3 regions of the Mangrovibacillus cuniculi genome follow, and region 3 is predicted to be linked to each of the others. Evidence: riboswitches for the same ligand, from Rfam matches in the RefSeq annotation. Region 3 holds a riboswitch; each other region holds the start of a gene.

Region 1 (6,685 bases), 760 kb from region 3:
AATGGAAGTATGAATAGTTTTACAGGCTGCGTTTATCCTAAAGTTATGATAATAGGGAAGGGGTGAGGCTATGTTAAAGAAATATAGAAAATGGATTGTTTATTCTACAGGCATATCCATCCTTTTATCTATCGCTATATTTGTTATGAACAAACAAGTTCAACATGAAGCAATAGAATACGACAAAAGGCACCCTATACATATGACTACGTTACAAAATGGAGAAGTTGAAATAATTTCAGAAGGGAAAGAATTGTACAGTTCTCTTATTAATGACATCCATAAGGCAAGGGAACGAGTGTATATGCAGTTCTTTATCATTCGTTATGATGAACAAACAAAGAGATTGTTAAAAGCATTAGAGGAAGCTGCATTAAGAGGAGTGGAAGTAAAAGTCACAGGAGATTTAATGGGATCAAGAGAAATGTCCTTAGCACCACTTAGCACGTTAAAGGAAAAAGGAGTTGTCTTTAAGTGGAGCAGGCCTCTTCACTCATCCTCGATCTTTCATTCCATCCAACATCGTAATCATCGCAGAATAGTAGCGATAGATCAGTCAATTAGTTATATAGGTGGTTTTAATGTTGGTAATGAATATATTGGAAAAGATAAAAAACTCGGACACTGGACTGATACGCATGTCCGTTTAGTAGGAAATAACATAGAGATGGCACAACAATTTAAGATGGATTGGGAAGAAGATAGGGGAGAAACGAAATGGAAAGATTCAAAAGTGAAATCAGTTTCCTTCGAAAGTAATAAGGAAACTAGTTATCAATTTCTTTTTACGACTGGCGCAGAGCTAGAACAGAAAATGGTATCTTGGATAAAAGGTGCAAAAGAGGACATCTGGATTGCTACTCCATATTTTATGCCCTCTGATGCTTTGGCCGCAGAAATGTTACAAGCGGCCAAAAGAGGAGTAAACATAAAAGTAATGGTACCTAAAACGTCAGATGCATGGTTTACACAACCACCGGGTTATCATCGAATGGAAAAGTTAATGAATAAAAATATTACATGGCTAGAATATACAAAAGGCTTTTTGCATAGTAAGATCATGATTATAGATCATGATTTTGTAGATGTGGGAACTGCCAATTGGGACCCTAGAAGTTTATATTTAAACGATGAGTCCAATTGTTTATTATACGGCCAGGAAATCAATCAACGCTTCAGAGAGGTTTATCTGAACAATGAGCAATTTGCTACTCGCATAACGGAACAGGATTTAACTGAAAAGCCTTGGTGGGTAAAAGTACTTGGAAAAACACCTAAAGACATACAGTATTATTTTTAAAAGTGGGAAGGGGACCAGTAGATGTCTCCTTCTCTCTTTTGTTCATTAACTTCGATGTCAAAGGAGTGTTTTTCATAGAAATGAATTAAACGATCGATGTGATCCCAGTCTCTTTCTGCTAAATCACCTTTAATGCCTTTTACATTTCGCTCAAGAGCAATCTGCTTTAATTCATCCATGGCAATTGATCCGTAACCTTTGTTTGAAGGTCCTTTAATATCGCCAATCTTCATGTGACCACTTTCTGTAAATGTAGCTTGAATTAAGAAGTCCCATGCACCGCGATAAGGTGTTTGACAATCTTGAATCATCACGTTACATTGATGCTGATTTTCATTGGTGTAAACAATTACCCAATTATCTTGCTTATCTTGTGCAATTCCTTTAATATTATTTTTTTCTTTTAATCGTTCCATATTTTGCTGCATTCGAAAGAGCTGAAATTCTAGTTCTTCCTTCTCTTTTTCAACAAGTGTAGTCATTTCGACTCCTCCTTTGAAATGTTACCATGATTATGCTAACAAGAGGGAAGTATCCTGTAAAGGTGATAGAAGAAAGTAGATGTATTCTGAAAATTTACATACCACTCATGTATAAGCAACGTTTACTCACTTATAGGCAAGCTGTATCAGTGGTGAGGAGAGAATAAGGCTCAACTAACCAAAGTAAATTTGATAACTACTTACCATAGTGAATAAAGATCTCTTAACTTATACGGACAACAAAGAGGATCTATAGCGTACAAACCACTATGATGTTAAAAAGTGTTTAAGGTAAAAATTACAATTTTATAGTTCTATAGTCTAAATAAAAAATAAAATATTTGTAAAAGCTTACTGGTTTTTAGTAGACAATAGTAGAATAAACGATTAGACTAATAGTAGGAGAGTGTCAAGACATACTGGCAAACCCATGCGAAAGATGGGGACGCAAAGCCACGGGCCTTCGAAAGGTGGTAGCCGGGTTGCTCATATATAGTTATTAGAGCATCCTAATTCGAGGGGTGTTTTTTCATTTTATCAAAGTACTTAGTTGTTCTGTAAAGGCGTGTATATATGAATAAAATTTATTTATCAGACCATAAGACGGAATTTATATTTTCCATGCTTCGTTGGATTTTTTTGGTTATTGCAATTTTCTTGTTTTATGTACCTGTTTTTTATGAAAACTTACCGATTATTAGAGAATCATTTACGTATCTTTTAATACTAGGGTTTATTTACATGACAGTTACACAAGTAGTGTTACAAAAGAAAGACTTGCCCAAACATTGGTTTAAGAAGTTAGCAGGTGCTGGAGTAGTTTTTGATTTTCTTGCTATGTTTTGGCTTTTCTTTTTAACTGGTGGTGTCATGACCTTTCTTTTTCCAATTGCATATTTTTTAGTTATGCATGCAACTATCTATTGGAGGATGAAAGGAGCTTTTATCAGCTCAGTTGCTATCTCGCTAGGTTACATTATTGTTTACCTACTTAATGATACAGATAGTTATACAGAACTTTTTATACTTTGCTTAAATATCTGCTTTATGTGGCTTATTGGTTTGTTTGGTTCGTTAATTGTAATTAGGGAACGATATCATCTAGGAGAAAAAGAAAGAGCAATTGGATTACTCGCAATAGATTATCTAACCAATTTATACAACCATAGAACGTTCCAGGAAGATTTGAGAGAATTTAACCATAAAAAAGAACCATTTTATTTAGTTTTAGGTGATATTGATTACTTTAAACAAACGAATGATCAATATGGCCATGTAGTTGGAGACGAATTATTAAAATCGCTAGGAGTTACATTTTCAGAATTGATGAAGCGGTACGCATGTCGAGCTTATAGATACGGTGGAGAAGAATTTGCTTTTCTAGTAGATGGTAATATTAAAATCGATGTATTTATGAAAGATATGTATCGATATATTCAAAACACAGAAGTTTGCTCCAAAGATATTATCATTTCTATGTCATTTGGGGTAGAGCGAGGTCCTACAACAATGACACCCACTGAACTCGTAGATAGAGCAGATCAACTTCTATACAAAGCGAAGAATATGGGTAAAAATCAAGCAGTATTATATAATGAGGTAACGGTAAAAGGTAGTTAATTTGTTCGGATGCTTGGAAATATAAATGTAAAAATACAAGGGTGTCTTTAATAGAAGACATCCTTAATTCATGGTAGTGAATCAAAAAAAGCCCTTGAAGAATGACTCTTCAAGGGACTTTTTATTATCCAATAAACATTCCTGCGATTGCCGCACTTAGTAAAGAAGCAAGTGCACCGGCAATAACTGCACGTACACCCATACGAGCGATGTCTTTACGACGACTTGGAGCAAGTTCTCCTAATCCTCCTAGTAGGATTGCAAGAGAAGATAGGTTTGCGAATCCACACAATGCGAAGCTGATTATTGCTACAGTCTTAGCTGATAATTCTCCAATTTGCGGAGCAAATGCAGAGTAAGCAACGAATTCATTGATAACAATTTTTTGACCAATAAAGTTACCAGCTTGTACAGCTTCTGACCAAGGTACACCAATAGCAAAAGCTAATGGAGCAAATACATAACCAAGGATTAATTCAAGTGATAGGTTTTCAAAGCCGAACCAACCACCAATTCCACCTAAAATACCATTTAAAAGTGCTACGATTGCAATAAATGCAAGTAACATTGCTCCGATATTAAGAGCTAATTGAAGACCAACACTTGCACCGCGAGCAGCAGCGTCGATAACGTTCGTCGATTCAGAATCAACTTCCATTTCAAATTCTGCTGGTTCTGGTTCAGTAGATGTTTCAGGAACAAATAATTTTGCCATAATTAGTCCAGCAGGTGCAGCCATGAATGATGCAGCAAGCAGGTACTCAAGAGGAACACCTAGTAAAGAGTATCCAATTAACACGGAACCAGCAACTGATGCAAGTCCCCCTGTCATTACAGCGAAAAGTTCTGATTGAGTCATCTTTGGTAAATAAGGACGCACGACAAGAGGAGCTTCCGTTTGTCCAACAAAAATGTTCGCAGCAGCTGACATAGATTCTGCTTTACGAGTACCTAATAGGAACGATAATCCGCCACCTAAGAATTTAATGATGACTTGCATAACTTTTAAATAATAAAGGACAGAGATTAATGCAGAGAAGAAAATTACCGTTGGAAGAACATTAAAAGCAAAAACGAATGCAATTCCGGATTGCTCTGAGTAAAGTCCACCGAATAGGAAGTTTACACCTTCATTGGCGTAACCAATAACATTATTTACGTACTCAGTGAATTTCTTTAAACCGCTAAATCCGCGTTCCCAACCTAAGATTAGAAAAGCAAATATTAACTGTAATGCTAAACCACCAAACACTGTACGAAGGCTGATTTTTGACTTTGCTGATGAAAATAAGAATCCAATTCCTAAAATAACAGCAATACCAGCTAATCCCCAAAGAATATTCATATGATGTCCACCTTTCTTTTCTATGACTAGACGTCTGATGTCTAAAGATTACTATGAAAGCGCCTAAATAACAAGACATATTTCGACATTTTATTTAATTATGTTTCATCAAGATTACAATTTAACTTTTTTGGAAACGGTTTCCGTAAAATTAGTATGTCTAATTGAAAGCGGTTTATGTAGTAGACTAGGTAAATTTACGTTTTAGATAGTTGTAAATAATGGATATTGTTAGGGGAGAAGATGCTTATTTAATGATAAAAGATATCACGTAGGAATTTTAAGTAGTTTTTAACTCACTTTCCAAAAAAAGGGTTGCAAAAACCTATGTTTTAGCAACCTTACGTTATCCTTCAATTAAAGTTGTATAGACAACTAATCTCTCTTCATGCTCTTGGATGGAGCGATCATAAATACCTGTACAAGTAAGTAAATTTAATCTTGGAGTTTGGGATGGACCGAATATTTGAGCAATTGGAGCTTCATTTCGGTCATAAGCAACCAATTTTTCTACTTCAAACGTTTTTTTGTTATCATTTACATCGTATACTTCTACAATATCTCCTGGTTTTAAATTCTTTAAATAGAAAAAGACTGCTGGACCAGTATAATCATCTACATGGGCTGCTAAGATAGAATTTCCCTTTTCCCCTGGTTTTTTACCAGGTTCAAACCATCCAACTTCTTCACCGTTATCTGGAACGGTCATTTCTGCATTTTCGTTTAATCCATGTTCTGTTATAGGTGCATCAATATCCAAAGAAGGTATGACAATACGTGCTGGTTCAATTCCTTCATATATAGGCATATCTTGTTCAGTAGAATTTTTATCTTGTTCGTTACTTTTATCTATTGTACTATTAACAGGTTGTGCCTGTTGTTTCGTTGCAGGTGGTGGTGTAGTGGTAGTGTCTTCTGTTGAAAAATCTCCTGCTGAGCAGCCACTCAGCAGGAGAATAGCAAAAGCTATAGAAATGTGTTTACGCATTATTGTGCAGACTTTTTGCGGAAAGCGAAGAATGCCACTACACCAAGGCCTGCAATTGCAGCTGCGATTGGAGCTGCATTAGAAGTTGATTGAGAAGCTCCACCCATACCTGTTTTCGGCATTTCAGAAGGCATTACAGAACCATCTTCAAGTACTAAAACTTCAAGATTTTCAGCAGTATTTACTGCAAATACGGAGTAAACAGTGTTTTCAGCAAGAGTAGTGCCAGATAAGTCTAACACTTGAGTACCGTCTGGAGTACGGATTTCAAGGTCATACGTACCAGGATCTAATTCTTGATAATCTGTCACTGCTTTGAATGCAGCTCCAGCAAACAATGCATCTCCACCTACAAGGCCAACGTCAACTGTTGGAGCGTCAGGAGATAAGTGACCAACACGTACTTTCGTTTTACCTTCTGTTACATTCATGGAATCTTCAGCAACTACTAATTCAATGTTTTCAAGAGTATTAGCTGCTGCTACTGTGTATGCTTTACCAGCTTCTACTGTTAAAGTTTGAGAAATTACTGGATTTTCAGTAGTACCAGCTGCGAAGATTTCTACTTCATGATCACCAGCAGGAACTGAAAGATAATCCGTTGCTGCTTTAAATGCAGCATTCTCAACAGTAAGTTCACCATTTACATAAATATCAACTGCAGGTGCATCAGGTGATGCGTGAACAATACGTACCATCGCATCATCATTTGCAAAGGCACCTGTTGCCATTACAGCAAGCATCATTACCGCTGTAAAAATAGAAGCAACGACTTTCTTCATAATAATCCACTCCTCGAATTGTTTTTTCACAAACATATGTATTTGGTTTGTGTAATATATGTATAACATTTGCACACGTTTTGTTTCAACTGAAAGTGTGGCTGGAATGTGCTAATGAGATACAAAACATATGTTTACCAATAATTAGAAAAGTATGTACTGAAACGA
Region 2 (6,685 bases), 700 kb from region 3:
GATAAACTATCTAGTATTTAACATTGGAGAAAACGATGATTTTTCTACTTATTGCGACGCTTTTTACTCTCGGTTGTACCTATATCTGGTAACACGTTACAAACTTTTATATCATGATGTGACGTATTCATGCTGCAGATGGCCCCCCTGGTGATATAACGGAAGGGGAATTATTATTTATCTTACTAGCAAGTTCTCTTTCTCTTGCTTTGTTACTGTATGCTATTCTATTTATCTACCTTGTTATCCAAGACTTGATTCGTAAATCTACGGAGAAAACGTTATTGGAGAAAATAACGTTTATTTTGTTGCCACTTATCGTGTCTGTTTTCTTATATATGAAATTGCTTGGTGAAGTGAATAGAGGTGTGCTATAAGGAAGAGCTGCTAATTAGCAGGATAAAATATGATGGGAATTTTATGTGTCCACCTGCTCCCTAAGTAACTTTATTCTGTTCATTTTAAACTAGATGTATTACCCTTTAAGAAAAGAACAGGTGCTGTGGAAATAGATGAGGACCTGAATATACGAAAATGACTACCGCAAATGTCTAAAAGTACAAATACTAATAAAACTACCAAGGAAGAATTAGAAAGAGAAAATGAACTGCTTCGATTAGAAATTGCATACCTAAAAAAGATGAAAGCCTTTAAAATGGATCCGGAAGGGTTTCTCGAGAAGCACCAACAACGATATCAATCTAATTCAAAGAAACGTTGGGACTAAACGGATAAATAGAAAATCTCAGCATATAAGTTTTTCATTAATTCATTTTAAAACAATATTAATAGTTAATCGGGTTATTACCTAAAGTAAGACATGATAGTTGTTGCGGGTTTACTTTGTAAAAGTTGATTAGACGAGAGACCTGCCCTTTTGTCACCGTCTTAAAATAAATAAAAAATAGTTAGGATATTTTTAAATCCATGAAAAAATATAATAAAGTTATTGTAGGTATTGAAAAAGAGGATATTCAATGCTTTGCAAAAAGAGGCGATATTTTAGTTCAAGCATCTAATACTGATAAAATGAAAGGAAGATTACCTAAAGAACATCATTTTTTTGTTTCTATCGTAAATCGAAAGCCTTCACGATATGGTGTAGTAAAGGAAGTAGAAAATTCACTGACAGCTCTTGATTTAGCAAAACTAGATTATCAATCCAGAGGGCTTAACGAGGAAGAAATTAATTCTGAGATAGTAAATGTTTACGAAGAATATTTAGCGAAAATTAGTACATTTACAATAGATGTACCTGTAGCTACTACTTGGCTATATAAAAAAATTCCCAAAGAGAAAATATTAAGAGTTCATAAGATATTTTTCACTAACTTTTCAGATAGAGCAAAGAATGACTATTTTGGCTTTTAATTTGAGATGAAAAATCCAAATATATTATACATTTAAAATGAGAAAGGAAGAGGCTACTATGTCATTCGGTTTCACTATTGATTCTAAAAAACGTTATGATGCGTTTCTAAGAAAAGTAGTAGAAAACAAAAAAGTTTGGGGCTTAGAACACAACGGAATGTGGTGTGTATGCGAATCTACTGAATATGAAGATACACTAGTTATGCCATTTTGGTCTGATGAAGCATATGCTCGTCAGTGCAATATCAATGAGTGGTCCCATTATAAACCAACTCCAATACCATTAGAGATATTCTTAAGTAATTGGATATACGGAATGAACGAAGAGGGACACATGGTTGGAGTAAATTGGAACTCTAAGCTAATTGGAGTTGAAGTGGAACCATTTGATTTACTTGACGAGATAGAAAGGAGATTAGCCAACAACTAATTAGTTTTTGTTTTTACTAATGTACGATGATCCACCATCTCATCAGGAATGGCAACATCAATGGCTTTTTCTAAAGCATGTACTAACTAATACATACTCGTTTCTTTATAAGTAACTAAATAGTACTCAAACACACTAGCAGTTAAGTTCTCTAAAGCTACCACGTCCCTTCAGCAAGATCAACGACATTATCGGGAAGTTACAATTATCCGCTCTTATTGTTAGGTGAAGTTAAAAGTGGGGTGGTATAAGGAAGTCCTGCCCTTGGTAAGGCTTTAATATGTGACAAATAAGTGAGAATTGGGATTTGTCACTCTGTCTATTATTCCATTTTTTATAGAAATTTGTCTTTATGCATGTATCTAAAAATTAGTTCAAATAGTAAAATTACTTTATGGTTAAGGGGAATGATGCACTTGAGAATATATAGAGGTGAAAAGAATGGGAGATTTGCTATCAGGTAAAGAAAAAGATGACCAGATGGAGCCAGTCAATAGTCTATCCACAAAGGATACAATTTTAGGATGCCTTGCTACAGTCCTTATCGGGATATTTGGATTATCGGTCATTTTGTTGATATTTTGGGGACCTGGCTTATTTAAAGATCATATTATAAAGCCAGATGAAGCTATTTTTATATCTGGTCAATACAATCTATCACTGTTAGTTATGATATTTATCATCTTGTGGATATTTGCATGCATATATTGGGTTAGAGGTGTAAAAAGATTTCTTACATTCATGACTGTGCCTTTTACTGCTTATATATTACTCTTTTTCAATTATCATATAGGCGTACTTGAAGGTATACATAAAAACTCGTATTTCCAACTTACTTCTTCATTTGTGGAATGGGGAGAAATGGATGAAGTAGCTTTTATACCGGACTACACTACTGGGAGAAAGGAAACAACCTTTAATATTAAGTTAGTTTATATGGTAGATAAAAAATCTTACTGGGTTGATAGTGTTAACCTAGAAGACCTGTTAAGACTAAAGGAGTTGTTGGAACAACAAGGTGATGTCCCTGTTTTTATCTATCCTTTAGACAAAGGTGATCTTTCTAAGTTAGAAGATGTAAGAGAAGAAAATAATGAATACTATAAAAGGATATTGGATTTCATAGAAGTTAAGGATATAAGAAAATATCCAAAAGAACATATATTGGTGAACGAATCTTTTTATTAAGAACAACTAAAAATGTTAAAGACACAAACTATAACATTTTTAATATCCTCTAATGAAGACAGGGAGTGTGTTTTACGAAGATTAATATGTTAGTAAGAAATATCTCCTATAAATTATATCTAAAAATCTAGTAAAACATAACATGATACCTATCCCTGTCTCTCAATATGGAAGGCCTCCCTTTTGGAGAGCTTTGATATGGAAAATATTAGTGAGACGAGGGACCTGTCCCTCTGTCTCAATTTTTATTGCCCCGTATGTTCCTTTCACCGCTCCATCAATAAATTGGCCTGCATTATCCATAGCAACTACGGATGCTTTCTCAATACCGTCACCTACTTCAGTAAGCCACTTAGAATCAACCGTCTTTCCAACTAAATTTACTCCTCCACCAATGATGCTTCCTCCTACTGTTCCTACACCTTTACCGATTGAGCGAAATAATGACATGTTTTTTCCGCCTTTCTACTTCATCTCCGTTTTGGAGATTTCATGTACTGTTCTTATACAAAAAGCCCCTACTCTACATAGGGGCGCAGTTAATCAATCTATCTGATTGCAACTGGCTGGCATACCCGTACGGATTTAGCCCCTTTAGCTTTGCGTCTCACTTTTTCAAGTAATTTGCCTATTCAATTAGTGTATTTTTACCTATGTATATAGTATTACCCAAATAAAGTTATAACAAGAAATTTTTTGAAAATAAATAGGGTTAACTTCATATTTCTTAATGACACTATGATTTCTTTTGGAGTTTTGTAAACGCTAGAATAAAATTGACACTTTTTGCTCAGTTTGAATCTATTCATCCATTTCTAGATGGGAATGGAAGATTGGGTAGGATTCTAATTGCCCTCTATCTATTACAAACAAAAATAATTGAAACGCCTTTTTTCTTTTTAAGTGAAGAGTTAGAAAAAGAAAAGTTTAGATATTATAGTATGTTAAACGGGGTCAGAGGTATTGGAAAAAAAGAACCTGATTGGGCAAGTTGGATTACATTCTTCTTAGATACTGCGGAGAGAATGGCAAAACACCAATTTGCAAAACTAGATGAGGCAGAAAACTTATATGAAGGAGGGCTTCAGTCATTTGAACAGCCTTCTATTGCTAAAGTGTGGGGAGCCATGTTTGAAGTCCCAATAGCAACAGTACCTCAACTAGAAAAAATAACTGGATTAGCGCAGGGAACCATTAGAAAAAGTCTTTCCTATCTAGTAGAAAAGAACATGATCTTCACAGATGAGCGTATACGTCATAAACGTTACTATCATTATGATCTTATACGGATAATGACAGAATAGGACATCGGGGACAGGAACTGTGTCTTTCCAAAAATACAAAAAAAATCAAGGTTGTAACCTTTTAGAATATGTAAAAAATTGGTGAGACGAGGGACCTGTCCCTCTGTCTCAAAAAACTTGGATTACAACGGCGACGTTTTTTGTACGTTGGTTGATCCATTATCGGAGAAAGACCACTTATTGAAAAAGCTTGCTATTCTTCTTTCGTATCAAAATAGACATAGACATACAAAGTTCCTTATTTATGAGAGACTATTAACCATGCTTTCTCATACAGAAATCTGTCAGCTTAGTGGCATTAGCCCAAGTAAGTTAAAAGATTTCTATGATTTGATAAGCATGTCTAGCTCAGAATTAGATTACTATCGATACCTGGGAGTCGAACAGCTGATGTTAAAGCTGAAAAACAGAAAAGGATTAACGGTTCAGGAGACGAGGGTATTAACACAATTAATTCTCAATAAAGAAATAAGTGGTAAACAATTAGACGAATATTTTGTGCTAAGAAAGTATATCCCTCTCCATCATAATGACATAATTGCCACTAACCAAGTCTCTTATTTGGTTGACAGATCTATTATAAGAAATAATCATGTAGTTGCTGCGACGCTGTATTTTCAAAAGATGTATAGAGCTTCCCCTCCACCTTGGGATAAGCCAACCGATGATCCTGGTGATTGGCTGAATTAGCCTCACTGTTTATGACCACTTTCTATTTTAATGACAAGGAAGCCCTGCCATTTGGCAGGGCTTTAATATGTAAATAATTGGTGAGACGAGGGACCTGTCCCTCTGTCTCAGGCACCCGTTCTTCAAAAAATGTTCAAAAACAATGAAAATAAAGAACATTTTTCAGTGGCCTCCATCTGTCCTTGTGTCCCGATAAAGTAAAGCAGGAAGACCCTGCTTTACTGGAGATTATTATGTTGGTCCCTAATATTTATGATAAGTTTTTTGCATTTATCAATGCCTTCAAAAAACTCATCTCTTTCATTCTGACTAGCCCGTTTTTCGTGATAGGCATCAATTTTGGAAAGAAGCCATTGTAGTCTAGCTAAGTTCATTTTGTGTAACTTTGGTATACCAGTTTTATGCAAAAGACCTCGTCCTTTTCCAGGCCTTAAAATCATACAACTTTGTGGTAAACAAGGATCTCCAAAAATTAAAAGGAGTACACCCTCTGTTTTTTTTGCTAATCCAATAAGAGCATTAAGTTGACTATGATTAAGAAAACTAGGACTCTTTTTGAATTCAAGAAAAGTGTAATCATTTATTTGCCTGCGAAAACCGTCTATATCAGAATATACTCTATTCCCTTCCCCCGTTAAAGTTTTCAAACACCAAGCGTTTTCTAGATAAGACAAAGGATCTCGGATATTATTCATATTCTTAAAAAACCGATAATCTAAATCGAATGCTTTCTTAGATTTTAATTGCTTTAACGTAGGCTCTCCATTTGTAGAAAGCACCGCAACTATCTTTTTTGTCATAAAGTGTGTTCCTCCTAAATATAATGTAGTGTTCGAATACTACAAGATATGGTGGAAATCACGGTAAAAGATGTTGTTTTTGCTTTACTGGTAGAGAGATTGAAAGTAGATAAGAGTGGGGACCAATTTTCTCCACTCTTATTATGGCTAAAAAATCCATAAAATAAACATGTATTGTTAAATAACAAATACATATTTACTCTTGGTATATGAGCGAATGGTTTATAAACAAGGTAAGGCGTAAGATTACACCATAAAAGTTAAATCAATACACACTTTATCAAAATATTACATATTTTTAGTTCTTACTCAACAACTAGAGCGCCCAACCTACTCTCAAACCCCCAAGCATCCCGACACATCTCATAAATCCCTTTCTCCGCACGCCACCCAAGCTCTCGCTCCGCCTTAGTAACATCCGCATAACACTCCGCAATATCCCCAGCACGACGTTCCACAATCTCATAAGGAATCGTTACACCAGTAGCTTCTTGAAAAGCATGAACTAACTCCAACACACTCGTGCCCTTACCAGTACCTAAATTATACATATGCACCCCAGCAGTTAAGTTCTCTAACGCTGCTAAATGCCCTTTAGCAAGATCCACAACATGAATGTAATCACGTACACCGGTACCATCTACTGTGTCATAGTCATTTCCAAACACCATTAACTTATCTCTCTTCCCTCTTGCCACTTGAGTGACAAACGGCATTAGGTTATTCGGAATACCATTTGGTGCTTCTCCAATCTCTCCGCTTTCATGTGCTCCAACTGGATTAAAGTAACGAAGAATAGACACTCCTAGATCCGGTGTCACATTAGCAACATCTGTTAAAATGCGTTCACTCATTGCTTTTGTTTCACCATAAGGATTAGTGGTAGGTAGTAAAGATAATCC
Region 3 (6,685 bases):
AGCTAAGCCGTACGGAACAACAAATGCGAAGAAATCTCCAAACACATATCCAAATAAACCTGCTGATAATTCTACAACTCCCGTCATCACACTAAAGAAAATCGCTTTAAATCGACTAACTCCTTGCGTGACTAAAAATAAGGCAATTAAAAAACCTTCCGGGACGTTCTGCAGTCCAATAGCAAAAGCGACCAAATAGCCGAGGTCCTCGTTACTACTCGCACTAGATATCCCGACAGATAAACCTTCCGGAAAGTTATGTATAGACATTGCGATCATAAATAGTACCACATTACCGCCTCGTAATGACTGATTAGAATGATCTAAATCGGTATGAGGGACAACCACTTCAATCAAAGTTAGTAAAAAAGTGCCGAACAAGATTCCGATGATCAAGGTATGCATGTTGGATAGCTTTAACGCAGAGGGAATTAGCCCATATGCGGAAGTAGCGACCATGATCCCCGCGGTATAGGCCAACACCACGTCTTTTCCTCGATGAGATAAATTTCTTATTAATAACACAATCATTGCGCCAAGGCTTGTACACAAAGATGAAACGAAAATGAATATTAGGGACATAAGCTCCTCCACAAATGGTATTACTATAATCTATGAAACTTTGGGAGAAAGATGATTGTCCAAGAAGACATTTAAGCTGGCATTAAAATTTAAAAGTTGCATAAGTGAAACATTTTTGTGTATCTATAAGTAATACACGAAATGTATAGGAGTGGTATCATGCAAAAGGCAAAAACTAGACAAGTGAGAACAATTCGTTATTTCGTAAAGTATAGATTTCGTCGATTTGCTGTCACACTTTCACCTGTGCTGGTAGCCATTGCAGTTTTCTACCTGATGAAATGGATTGGGTAGTTTGCAAGTAAATCTCCTTCTCGCAAGAACTCCCATATACACCTATGCTAAACTAGATACAAAAAGGAGAAACACCATGACGATCAAACACTACTACCAAGATCAATACAGCACGTCCCTAACAACAACCATCCTAACCCAAAACACAGACGAGAACGGCCAATACGTAACTTTAAAAGAAACGATATTCTATCCAACAGGCGGCGGCCAACCACATGACACGGGCACTATCAGTTCCATTCCAGTGACACAAGTCGAAGAAGTGGACGGCGAAATCCGCCACTATCTTCAAGAGGCAATAACAACATCTAACACCGAAGTCGTAACAACTATCAATTGGCAGCGCCGTCACGACCACATGCAGCAGCACGCTGGTCAGCATATTTTGACAGCTGCGTTCGCCGAATCACTTGACTATGAAACTATCAGTTTTCATCTAGGAACAGACATTTGTACGATTGATCTCGCAACTTCAAAGCTATTAGAAGAAGAAGCGGCAAAAGCAGAGCAACTCGCTAACCAAATCATCCAAGAGGCACGCCCCATCGAGACGAAATGGATCACAGCGGACGAACTTCACCAGTATCCGATGCGTAAACAGCCGACCGTTTCAGAGAACATCCGGCTTGTCATCATTCCGGACTTTGACTACAACGGCTGCGGGGGAACGCATCCATCTTCCACAAGTGAAGTGGGCAGTCTGAAAATTCTTCATTGGGAAAAGCACAAAGATGGTACACGCTTATCGTTTGTTGCTGGTGATCGAGTGCTCACACAGCTAGAAAAGAAACATAAAACCTTGCAGCAGCTAACAAGTTTACTGCAATCACCAGAAGAGAGTTTGGTGCTTGCAGGTGAGAAGATCCTTCACAAACAGAAGGAACAAGATCAGGAGATAACACAATTAAAAGAGCAACTTTCACAATATGAAGCAAAGGAACTGGCAGCTGTTTGCCGTGAGAACGGACAACCACTAATCGCGACATTCGAGAATCGTTCCATTAAAGAGCTACAAACGTTAGCGCAGAAAATTATAACTACGGAGACAAAAGCAATTGTAGCCTTACTTGTACAAAACGAAGATAAACTTCAATTTGTATTCGCAAAAGGGGAGGACATCGAGCTTGATTTACGACCAGTAGCGAAACAATTGATGGAAAAGATCAATGGAAAAGGCGGAGGGAAACCTAATCTAGTCCAAGGTGGTGGAGAAGCCATCCTACCAATCCAAGAAGTGAAAATGTTTGTTGCTGAACTAGTAAAATAAGAAAAAGGACAAAGCGCCTACACGCTTTGTCCTTTTTCTCTTAAACTTTAAACTTCCCGATAACCCCTTGCAACTCTTCCGCCATCTGCGCAAGCGATTGTGCTGCCACATTGATTTCTTCCATGGAAGCTAACTGCTCTTCTGTCGAGGCTGCCACTTCCTCAGAGTTTGCTGTATTCGTTTGTGCTAGCTCAGAAATTTGCATAGCGGAGTTTGTTACGACATCGATGCTTGCAGAAATTTGCTGAACTGTTGAAGTAACTTGTTCGATTTGAGGTGTAATGTTTCGCGTACTGGATAAGATCTGTGCAAACTTAGCAGATGTCTGTTCTGACACCGTTACGCCTTCTTCTACGTTTTGCACCACTTGTCCCATGATCGAAACAGTACGCTCTGTATCTTGTTGAACCATGGTGATTAAGTCAGCGATATCCTTTGCGGAACGCTGGGACTGCTCTGCTAGTTTTCGAACTTCATCTGCCACTACGGCAAATCCTTTTCCATGTTCTCCAGCTCGAGCAGCTTCAATCGCTGCATTCAATGCCAATAAGTTCGTTTGATCTGCAATGCCTGTAATGACATCCAAAATGGAGCCGATTTCTTTCGAACGATTGCTTAAAGTAGTTATGACCTGATGTGTCTCACTAATAGTGGATTGAATAGACTTCATTTGTTCCATGGTGCTTTCCACAAACTTACTACCTTCTTCTGCTTCTAGAGAAGTCTCTCTAGAAAGCTCTGACACATTCGCTGAACTCTCGGATATGTACACAACTCCTTGCAACACTTCTTGTAGCGCAACGGAATTGTGCTCTAGTTTAGAAGTCGTCACCTCAGAGCCACCAGCAATCTCTTGGATAGCCGATGCGACGGTTTCCGTAGCTTTACTAGATTGTTCCACACTCGCATTTAATTGCTCAGCAGAAGCTGCCACTTGATTGGAGCTTAACGAAATAGACTCAATCATCTGCCTCAAATTAGCAGTCATTTTTTCAAAAGCTTCATTTAAATAGTAGATTTCATCCTTGCTCTTCATTCGCAGCGTTTCGACTTGTAAGTCACCAGACGCCACCAAGTCCGCATTACTCTTTAACTTTTGTATGGGTTTTGATATCACGGTAGAAATCACGACTCCGCAAACAATGGCAATAAGAGTAGCAACGACACTAATCATTAGTAACCAAAGACGAGCTTTATCACTGTTCGCTTGTGTTTCTGTAAAACGTGGTGTTAATACGTCATCTTGAATCCAGTTATACATCGCTAGCGTATTCTGATTTAATTCGGTGCTTATTGGGACAATCTCTTCAAGTCCTTCTTGGATGGCAGCGTCTTTATCCACCAATTTCTTATTCATCACTACGTTCGCTTTTGTGCGGAAAGCAACGTTTGCAGCGTTGATTGTATCCAACTGCTCCACTGTTTCAGGTAATGTCGCCAATTCTTTCCCTTGTGCAATTAGGATTTCTGTTTGTTTATTTGTTTCGTTTAATAGTTCACGAAATCGCTCGTTGTCGTCATAAAGCATAAATGCCCGATAATACCCGGTCTGGAGTGCTGTGTTGGTTTGAATGTTTTGAATAATGGAGCGTATTTCTGCAACGCGTTCTACTAAATAGTCATATTCCTCGTTACTAGACTTCATACTTGAATAAGATAAATACGAAGCTAGGCCAAAAATAAATGAGACGATGAGGAAACTACTAATTAACTTTTGTTTGATAGACACTTTCATTTCGTTCTCTCCTTTTTTAGTCAATAAAAAAACACCTATAGCAATCTACAGGTGGTGCTGGCAACGTAAGCAACTGGCTGGCGTAGTTCGAAAACCGTAGCCCCTTTAGTTTTGCGTCCTTCCCTTTCAAAAAGTATGCCAATATCCACAATAACTAGTAAATGTTAACCGGTAAAATATTACCACAAGAGGAAGATATATAATATAATTTTGGTTTAAGTTTGAATAGTAAGTTTATAATGCGTTTTCAATTTATATAAGTGTGAAGCCGAAGGTCCCTGAAGTTCATGGTTTTTAGAGGATACAGCAGAGTGTTTTACCAAACGTTTTTCTATAAAATGTCCTTTAGATCACCAGTCCAGGATAACGAACAGAAAATGAATATGAATCTGGGCACGGGATACACACCCGTGCTCTTTATATGCCCTTCAAAGTGTTGGGTTTTTAAAAAATATATGTTCAAAAAGGACTAGTTTACTGTGCTTATAGGACAATTTGTCCATACGAAAAATAAGCTCGTACATATGCTAATCCTAGAAAGGCGGTGTATGTAATGAGTTATTCTAATAAAGAAAATTATGGATTATGTAAAGGGTGTTTTAAACAGCAACAATTTTGTACGTGTGATCATTCAGGTGACATTCATAGAAAGAAGCAGTCTTTTACAGAGCACAATGACCAGCACCAATCTATTGGAGAGCAAGACCAAAAGCAACAACAAGAGCAAGGAGCACTAGAACAAGAACAAGGCCCACAGATACAAGGACAAAATCAAGAAGGTCAAAGGCAAGGTCCTCAGTCACAAGAGCAACAGCAAGGTCCTCAAAGTCAAGGTCCTCAAAATCAGGGACCTCAATTGCAACGTCAACGCCATGGTGACCAATCGCAAGCTCCTCAGTTGCAACGTCAACGACACGGAGACCAAACCATGACAAATGATCAAACGATTGAAACTCCAATAGATATTGATGGTGTTACGGTTGATGTGAAGTGCGGAGATTGTAAACCCACTATCATTTTTAAGGACGAGTTCTACGACAAGAAAAAGAAACGTCATAAACATGGAGGGGAAGATGTGGACAAGTGTAAATGCAAGCATTGTCGTAATGAGTGTAAAGATTGTTGTGTAAAAGACTTAAACGACTTACTAAAGAAAGTCAAAAACTTTCAAGCTGATCCAGATATTGCAGCAGCAGACAAAGCCATTCAGATTTATTTTAGTACAACAAGTGGCTTTCCAACCAATCCAACTACCGGTGGACAAGTTATTACAGAACTAGTAGAGTGTTCTACCTTACGTTATAAGCTCGCAACACAAGCCTCAGCAGTTCCCAACACAGTTGTACAACTATGTGATGTTGCAGGTATTTCGGCTACTCCAGCAACAACTCAAATATACCAATTCTTATTACAGCAAGCATTAGCTGAAGAGGAAGAAATAGATAAGTGTGGCTGTAAAAAGAAAAAAACATGTAAGTGTCCAGCTTGTGCTAGTGGGATAGGTAAAGAGCTTGAGAGTACTATAAATTTTGGTATAGAAATTCAGCTTTATTTAAAAGGTCAAACAACCGCTTTAACTCCTGTGTATGTCCTAAGCGTGAAAGATGGCATTGCTTATTTCACGAACAGTGAAACAAACCCTACTACTATCTATGTCTTTTCATTATGTGCAATCAGTGGGTATTTAGTAGCTTCTCAGACAATTTGAGAAACCACTTAGATAATCAGATTTATAGTAAATTAGACAAATGTATCAATACATGTGCCTGTACACATAAATTAATTTAGTCATATAGTGTTAGGGAATTCGACAATCAAGGAGGACAATATATGAACATTTATCAAAACGAGGGCGAACACTGCGGTTGTAAGGACCATTGTTCATGCAAGAAAAAAAATCACCATCATTATGGGTATGAGTTAGTAAAAAAAGATTTCTTTGATGAAAGTTGTCCAGATAAAGTAAAAGGATATAATTTGTGTAAAAAAAGAAATGAATTACGATGCTTTAAACAGTGTCAGCCTATATCCCAGCCATGTGGTACGGAAGAAACTGCAGAAAGTTTTAACTACTTCAGCAATAGAACCAACTATGATTTTAGTGGATTAATTGTTGTAACAAACACAGGTAATGCTGCAACTGGTTGTACAATTGAAGTGCAAGTTATTGATAGATTAAGTGCAAACGGCGGTGGTACAGCAAATATTGAAGTTAGTCCAGAAGCTTCTGTACCTATTTTTGTTGAAGGATTGGTTAGTTTAGATATTCGATGTATTAGCAGTGCTACTACAACTCCAATCCCTGCAACTTGTAGTGGAGAAATTCTCTTTGACTTAGAATACTGTGCTACAAAGTTATGTCGATAGAAAAGAATAGTTAATCTAGTTATGATGAAAAAGTCGCTGCTCTATTTAGAACAGTGACTTATTTTAATTTAAGGAGATATGCATACTATACATACACCCAAAATAGACATTTACCCTAGTACATTTGCCCTCTCCCCACAACCCATTTTTCATATGATGATGTTAGGTATGTAGGTATAGGAGGATGCTTGTACATGAATATAAAGAAAAAAGATTGTGGATGTAAGGGGGAAGAGCGCTGTGAGAAATGTAGAAAAGGCGCAACTCACTCTAATGTTTATATGAAGGAAAACAATTATTTTGGTATGGATAAATATGCCTTTAAGCTTCATGACAAAGATCATTGTATACACCCTAAACCATGTGGGTGCCACCATAATGATTGTGAATGTGATCATCATAAGAAACATCATTGTGATAAGTGTAAGAAAGATGACTGC

The links. A riboswitch is a leader RNA that binds a small molecule or an ion and turns the genes downstream of it on or off. The one in region 3 is predicted to bind cyclic di-GMP.
Region 1: linked by a shared signal. The riboswitch ahead of G8O30_RS03660 (GGDEF domain-containing protein) and the one ahead of G8O30_RS15740 (methyl-accepting chemotaxis protein) in region 3 are both predicted to bind cyclic di-GMP.
Region 2: linked by a shared signal. The riboswitch ahead of G8O30_RS12105 (hypothetical protein) and the one ahead of G8O30_RS15740 (methyl-accepting chemotaxis protein) in region 3 are both predicted to bind cyclic di-GMP.

The regions. Positions count from the first base shown of each region.
Region 1 is NZ_CP049742.1:708,817-715,501, forward strand. Features, by position in the region: gene G8O30_RS03650 (phospholipase D-like domain-containing protein) at 71-1,300, shown strand; gene G8O30_RS03655 (GNAT family protein) at 1,297-1,782, opposite strand; cyclic di-GMP riboswitch class I at 2,194-2,272, shown strand; gene G8O30_RS03660 (GGDEF domain-containing protein) at 2,356-3,402, shown strand; gene G8O30_RS03665 (NupC/NupG family nucleoside CNT transporter) at 3,527-4,747, opposite strand; gene G8O30_RS03670 (class F sortase) at 5,094-5,735, opposite strand; gene G8O30_RS03675 (DUF4397 domain-containing protein) at 5,735-6,517, opposite strand.
Region 2 is NZ_CP049742.1:2,385,904-2,392,588, forward strand. Features, by position in the region: gene G8O30_RS12085 (hypothetical protein) at 548-727, shown strand; gene G8O30_RS12090 (hypothetical protein) at 928-1,371, shown strand; gene G8O30_RS12095 (DUF2750 domain-containing protein) at 1,430-1,801, shown strand; gene G8O30_RS12100 (hypothetical protein) at 2,243-2,989, shown strand; gene G8O30_RS12105 (hypothetical protein) at 3,152-3,439, opposite strand; cyclic di-GMP riboswitch class I at 3,544-3,628, opposite strand; partial or broken gene G8O30_RS16320 (hypothetical protein) at 3,766-3,816, shown strand; gene G8O30_RS12110 (Fic family protein) at 3,823-4,293, shown strand; gene G8O30_RS12115 (hypothetical protein) at 4,474-4,983, shown strand; gene G8O30_RS12120 (hypothetical protein) at 5,202-5,783, opposite strand; gene galE (UDP-glucose 4-epimerase GalE) at 6,089-6,685, opposite strand, start outside.
Region 3 is NZ_CP049742.1:3,089,596-3,096,280, forward strand. Features, by position in the region: gene G8O30_RS15730 (ZIP family metal transporter) at 1-582, opposite strand, end outside; gene G8O30_RS16180 (hypothetical protein) at 742-876, shown strand; gene G8O30_RS15735 (alanyl-tRNA editing protein) at 953-2,143, shown strand; gene G8O30_RS15740 (methyl-accepting chemotaxis protein) at 2,184-3,878, opposite strand; cyclic di-GMP riboswitch class I at 3,944-4,028, opposite strand; gene G8O30_RS15745 (hypothetical protein) at 4,432-5,586, shown strand; gene G8O30_RS15750 (S-Ena type endospore appendage) at 5,709-6,245, shown strand; gene G8O30_RS15755 (S-Ena type endospore appendage) at 6,440-6,685, shown strand, end outside.